One region of the Lentibacillus daqui genome, then DNA from elsewhere that is predicted to be linked to it. Evidence: a T-box and tRNA genes for the amino acid it is inferred to sense, from the RefSeq annotation. Region 1 holds a T-box; the other holds one or more tRNA genes.
What was found. A T-box is a leader RNA that pairs with one kind of tRNA and senses whether it is charged. The one in region 1 lies ahead of alaS (alanine--tRNA ligase), so its partner is inferred to be a tRNA-Ala.
Positions count from the first base shown of each region.

Region 2: it encodes a tRNA-Ala, which carries the amino acid that the T-box ahead of alaS (alanine--tRNA ligase) is inferred to sense. The anticodon was not compared.

Region 1 covers NZ_CP114176.1:1,573,075-1,576,500, forward strand. Annotated here, with positions in the region: gene O2S85_RS07895 (AI-2E family transporter) at 1-1,056, shown strand, start outside; T-box leader at 1,094-1,309, shown strand; gene alaS (alanine--tRNA ligase) at 1,362-3,426, shown strand, end outside.
Region 2 covers NZ_CP114176.1:155,936-159,361, reverse strand. Annotated here, with positions in the region: rRNA gene O2S85_RS00900 (23S ribosomal RNA) at 1-1,605, opposite strand, end outside; tRNA gene O2S85_RS00895 (tRNA-Ala) at 1,674-1,746, opposite strand; tRNA gene O2S85_RS00890 (tRNA-Ile) at 1,761-1,837, opposite strand; rRNA gene O2S85_RS00885 (16S ribosomal RNA) at 1,940-3,426, opposite strand, start outside.

The DNA of each region.
Region 1 (3,426 bases):
CTTCCATTCCTCTACTGGGTCATTACCGGTATTTTTGTCTTATTATTTATCTATTTACTTGTTAAACTTTTTCCCATTTACCGTGTTATCCTTGCTTTTCTATGGCATTTGTTTGCACCATTTATTATCGCCGGCTTGATCGCGTATCTTCTTTATCCAATTGTCAAAAAAATCAATAGCTACCATATTCCCAAAGGTCTTGCTATTCTTTTGATTTATTTGGTGTTTTTCGGTAGTTCCGGTTATGCCATTTACCGCATATATCCGGCCATGATTCACCAACTGAGTGATTTACAGGCGCAATTACCACAACTAATCCAGATGTATCAAGACTTGGTTTATCAACTTTATGAATATACATCCTTTTTGCCGGAAGTGGTTCATGACAAGATGGATCACTTAATCGCCGGAATGGAAACAAGGGTTGAAAATCTGGTCGGTAAAGCGGTTAACGGATTCACCAAGGTTTTTGACATGATTGTTTTCCTTACGGTGATTCCCGTTTTGGTGTTTTACTTCCTAAAAGATTTTACAAGAATAAAGGACTATATCAAAAAATGGATACCGGTAAAATATCATCGTGATGGCAGTGATCTATGTGCAAAGATTGACAAAAGTCTTGGTGACTATATTCGCGGGCAACTAATTGTTTGTTTTTTTGTTTTTCTGGCAACGTACATTGCTTTTCAGCTACTCCATATTAAATATGCATTGCTGCTTGCCATTATTATGGGTTTGACAAATATTATTCCGTATTTTGGTCCGATAATTGGTGCTGTTCCAGCGGTGGCTATTACCTTAACCGTGTCGGCAAAATTAATCATTTTTGTGTTAATCGCGGTCTTTGTCATACAATTAATTGAAAGTAATTTACTATCACCGTACATCGTTGGAAAGAGTATTGCCATTCACCCGATTGCCATTATTTTTGCCCTGTTATTAGGTGGGGAACTCGGAGGCGTTATCGGCATGATTGTGGCAGTACCGGTTTTAACGATACTTAAAGTCGTTGTATCCCATGTGATGGCAATCAGAATGATGAAACAGCAACGTTGACATTTCATTGATTATTTTTTATAATATCGCTAAATAAGCTAACACGTTTGAAAGTTCCAAGTACATGATAACCTTGTCTACAAGAGATGGATGCCAGTTGCTGAAAGGAATCCTTAGAACAAGCGTCATGGAAGCTAAACTGGAGTGCGGAAAAAACTCCGCCGGTACCCACACCGTTATCGTGCAAAGTGATAAATGATCAAATTATTTTCATTTATAAATAGGGTGGTACCGCGAACATCTCGTCCCTGCATTATGCAGAGAGGAGATTTTTTAATGGGGAAAGAAAATATGGAGGCAGTAATATGAAACAGTTAACATCAGCACAAGTACGTCAAATGTTTTTGGATTTCTTTAAAGAAAAAGGTCATCGGGTAGAGCCAAGTGCCTCCCTGGTACCGAAGAATGATCCAACACTACTTTGGATCAACAGTGGAGTTGCCACATTAAAAAAGTATTTTGATGGTAGTGTCATTCCGGATAATCCGAGAATTGTCAATGTACAAAAGGCAATCAGGACAAATGATATTGAAAATGTTGGTTTTACAGCAAGGCACCATACTTTTTTTGAAATGTTGGGTAACTTTTCGATAGGTGATTATTTTAAAAAAGAAGCCATTTTATGGGCGTGGGAATTTCTGACCGATGAAAAATGGATTGGCTTTGACCCGGAATTGTTATCAGTTACGGTCCATCCGGAAGATGATGAAGCGTATGATATTTGGTTGCACGAGATAAAACTGCCAAAGGAACGGATCATCCGACTGGAAGAAAACTTCTGGGATATTGGTGAAGGACCAAGCGGACCGAATACAGAAATTTTCTATGACCGTGGTGATAAATACGGAAATGATCCAACCGATCCGGAATTATATCCTGGAGGTGAAAACGAACGTTATTTGGAAATTTGGAATTTGGTATTTTCCCAGTTTAACCATAACCCGGACGATACGTACACTCCTTTACCCAAAAAAAATATTGATACCGGTATGGGGCTTGAACGAATTGTTTCCGTCATTCAGAATGCACCAACCAATTTCGAAACGGATCTATTTATGCCGATCATCAACAAGATTGAAGAAATTGCTGCAGTTCGGTATGGAACGGATCATGTAACAGATACGGCCTATAAGGTGATTGCTGATCATATTCGTACAGTTGCATTTGCGATTGGTGACAATGCGTTGCCGTCCAATGAAGGAAGAGGTTATGTGTTACGCCGTTTATTGCGCCGGGCTGTACGATTTGCCAAACAACTGGGGATTGAAAAACCATTTATGTACAAGCTGGTGGCAACAGTCGGGGAGATAATGAACGCCTTTTATCCAGAGGTTTTAAAACAAAAAGATTATATTGAGACGGTTATTAAAACAGAAGAGGAACGCTTTCATGAGACTTTAAATGAAGGTCTGGGAATTCTTCATTCGATTTTAAAAAAGGAAAAGGAAAATGGCAGTCAGGTATTCCCTGGCAAGGAAGTTTTTCGTTTATATGATACCTATGGATTTCCCAAAGAATTAACTGAAGAATATGTGCAAGAGGAAGGGTTCACTATTGATGAGGCTGGTTTTGCAGAAGAAATGAAACAACAGCGTGAACGGGCCCGAAACGCACAACAAAAAGTGGATTCGATGCATGTGCAAGATGAGCTACTGGGAAAAGTTGATGTGGTGAGTGAATTTGTTGGCTATGACCGGTTAGAAACAGATACAACCATTGAACAGATCATATACGGCAAGGAACTAACGGACGTTGCCAAATCTGGGGATGAGGTGGTTGTATTTCTTAGAGAGACGCCGTTTTATGCGGAAAGCGGAGGGCAAATTGCAGACAAGGGGTGGATATACACCGATCAAGTGTCTTTGTATGTTGAAAATGTACAAAAGTCGCCAAAAGGCCAACACCTTCATTATGTTAAGGTAAAGGATGGAGAAATAAAGATTGGGGACTGTGTGAAGGCTGCCGTTGATACAGAATTCCGCAACATGATTGTCAAAAACCATACGGCCACCCATTTGCTGCATCAGGCACTTAAAGATGTGTTGGGAGATCATGTTAACCAGGCCGGATCATTAGTAACCCCGGAGCGATTGCGCTTTGACTTTTCCCACTTTAATGCGATTAGTCAGGATGAATTGCAGCAAATTGAACAAATCGTTAATGAAAAAATCTGGGCATCGCTGCCGGTTGTCATTAATACCATGAAAATTGATGAGGCAAAAGAAATGGGTGCCATGGCATTGTTTGGCGAAAAATATGGTGATATTGTTCGTGTTGTTCAGGCAGGGGATTACAGCATCGAACTTTGTGGTGGCTGTCATGTGAAAAACACGGCTGAAATCGGTATATTTAAAATAGCCGCTGAAACAG
Region 2 (3,426 bases), 1.4 Mb from region 1:
GTGAAATCGGGAACTTCGTGACCATTTTCACTCCCCATCACAGCTTGCGATTGCTGGACGGATTTGCCTATCCAACTCGCTTACTGCTTGGGCGCACACATCCATCGGTGCGCTTTCCCTATCCTTCTGCGTCTCCCCATTGCTCAAACGGTCATGAGGTGGTACAGGAATATCTGCCTGTTGTCCATCGCCTACGCCTGTCGGCCTCGGCTTAGGTCCCGACTAACCCTGAGAGGACGAGCCTTCCTCAGGAAACCTTAGGCATTCGGTGAAAGAGATTCTCACTCTTTTTTCGCTACTCATACCGGCATTCTCACTTCAAAGCGCTCCACCAGTCCTCACGGTCTGACTTCACAGCACTTCGAACGCTCTCCTACCATTGTTCTTTCAGAACAATCCGCAGCTTCGGTGATACGTTTAGCCCCGGTACATTTTCGGCGCAGCGTCACTCGACCAGTGAGCTATTACGCACTCTTTAAATGATGGCTGCTTCTAAGCCAACATCCTGGTTGTCTAAGCAACGCCACATCCTTTTCCACTTAACGTATACTTTGGGACCTTAGCTGGCGGTCTGGGCTGTTTCCCTTTCGACTATGAACCTTATCACCCATAGTCTGACTCCCAAGATCAAGTAGCTGGCATTCGGAGTTTGACTGAATTCGGTAACCCGGTGAGGGCCCCTCGTCCAATCAGTGCTCTACCTCCAGTACTTCCTTTTCTTGAGGCTAGCCCTAAAGCTATTTCGGAGAGAACCAGCTATCTCCGTGTTCGATTGGCATTTCACCCCTACCCACACCTCATCCCCGCATTTTTCAACATACGTGGGTTCGGGCCTCCAGTCAGTGTTACCTGACCTTCACCCTGGACATGGGTAGATCACACGGTTTCGGGTCTGCGACCGTATACTACAAACGCCCTGTTCAGACTCGCTTTCGCTACGGCTCCGTGTCTTCCACTTAACCTTGCATACGATCGTAACTCGCCGGTCCATTCTACAAAAGGTACGCCGTCACCCATTAACGGGCTTCGACTACTTGTAAGCACACGGTTTCAGGTTCTCTTTCACTCCCCTTCCGGGGTGCTTTTCACCTTTCCCTCACGGTACTGGTTCACTATCGGTCACTAGGGAGTATTTAGCCTTGGGAGATGGTCCTCCCGGATTCCGACGGAATTCCACGTGTTCCGCCGTACTCAGGATCCACTCCGGAGGAAATTCTCTTTCGATTACAGGGCTCTTACCCGCTATGGCTGATCGTTCCAGATCGATTCATCTAAAGAATTTCTTGGTAACTCCATTGGAGTGTCCTACAACCCCAACAGGCAAGCCTGTTGGTTTGGGCTGTTTCCGTTTCGCTCGCCGCTACTTGGGAAATCGCGTTTGCTTTCTCTTCCTCCGGGTACTGAGATGTTTCAGTTCCCCGGGTCTGCCTCACCTACCCTATGTATTCAGATAGGTGTACTGCTCCATTACGAGCAGCGGGTTCCCCCATTCGGAAATCCCCGGATCAGTCTACTTACGACTCCCCGAGGCATATCGGTGTTAGTCCCGTCCTTCATCGGCTCCTAGTGCCAAGGCATCCACCGTGCGCTCTTTTTCACTTAACTATATTTAAGAACTTTAAAAGTTGATGTCGTTGTTTGTCTTGCTCTTATTTAGTTTTCAAGGTACAAAATGGAGCCTAGCGGGATCGAACCGCTGACCTCCTGCGTGCAAAGCAGGCGCTCTCCCAGCTGAGCTAAGGCCCCATATTAACTGTAGATGGTGGGCCTGAGTGGACTCGAACCACCGACCTCACGCTTATCAGGCGTGCGCTCTAACCAGCTGAGCTACAGGCCCATCTACTATTTAATTTAATGGAGAAATTACTCTCTCAAAACTGAACCAAACAACCGAGTATGTCTTAGGAATAAACTTCCCGTTCCGTAATATAATCCTTAGAAAGGAGGTGATCCAGCCGCACCTTCCGATACGGCTACCTTGTTACGACTTCACCCCAATCATTGGCCCCACCTTCGGCGGCTGGCTCCAAAAGGTTACCTCACCGACTTCGGGTGTTGCCAACTCTCGTGGTGTGACGGGCGGTGTGTACAAGGCCCGGGAACGTATTCACCGCGGCATGCTGATCCGCGATTACTAGCGATTCCGGCTTCATGCAGGCGAGTTGCAGCCTGCAATCCGAACTGAGAATGGTTTTATGGGATTAGCTAATGCGTCGCCGCTTCGCTGCCCTTTGTTCCATCCATTGTAGCACGTGTGTAGCCCAGGTCATAAGGGGCATGATGATTTGACGTCATCCCCACCTTCCTCCGGTTTGTCACCGGCAGTCACCTTAGAGTGCCCAACTTAATGCTGGCAACTAAGATTAAGGGTTGCGCTCGTTGCGGGACTTAACCCAACATCTCACGACACGAGCTGACGACAACCATGCACCACCTGTCACTCTGTCCCCGAAGGGAACACGGTATCTCTACCGTCATCAGAGGATGTCAAGACCTGGTAAGGTTCTTCGCGTTGCTTCGAATTAAACCACATGCTCCACCGCTTGTGCGGGCCCCCGTCAATTCTTTTGAGTTTCAGCCTTGCGGCCGTACTCCCCAGGCGGAGTGCTTAATGCGTTAACTTCAGCACTAAGGGGCGGAAACCCCCTAACACCTAGCACTCATCGTTTACGGCGTGGACTACCAGGGTATCTAATCCTGTTCGCTACCCACGCTTTCGCGCCTCAGCGTCAGTTACAGACCAGAGAGTCGCCTTCGCCACTGGTGTTCCTCCACATCTCTACGCATTTCACCGCTACACGTGGAATTCCACTCTCCTCTTCTGCACTCAAGTCCTCCAGTTTCCAATGACCGCTTGCGGTTAAGCCGCAAGATTTCACATCAGACTTAAAAGACCGCCTGCGCGCGCTTTACGCCCAATAATTCCGGACAACGCTTGCCCCCTACGTATTACCGCGGCTGCTGGCACGTAGTTAGCCGGGGCTTTCTGGTGAGGTACCGTCAAGGTACTGCCCTGTTCGAACAATACTTGTTCTTCCCTCACAACAGAGTTTTACGATCCGAAGACCTTCATCACTCACGCGGCGTTGCTCCGTCAGACTTTCGTCCATTGCGGAAGATTCCCTACTGCTGCCTCCCGTAGGAGTCTGGGCCGTGTCTCAGTCCCAGTGTGGCCGATCACCCTCTCAGGTCGGCTACGCATCGTCGCCTTGGTGAGCCTTTACCCCACCAACTAACTAATGCGCCGCGGGCCCATCTGTAAGTGATAGCCTAAGCCATCTTTCAACTTCCTCCCATGCAGGAAAAAGTATTATCCGGTATTAGCTCACGTTTCCGCGAGTTATCCCGATCTTACAGGCAGGTTGCCCACGTGTTACTCACCCGTCCGCCGCTCGTTCCACAAGTGTCACCTCAGATGAGGATCTA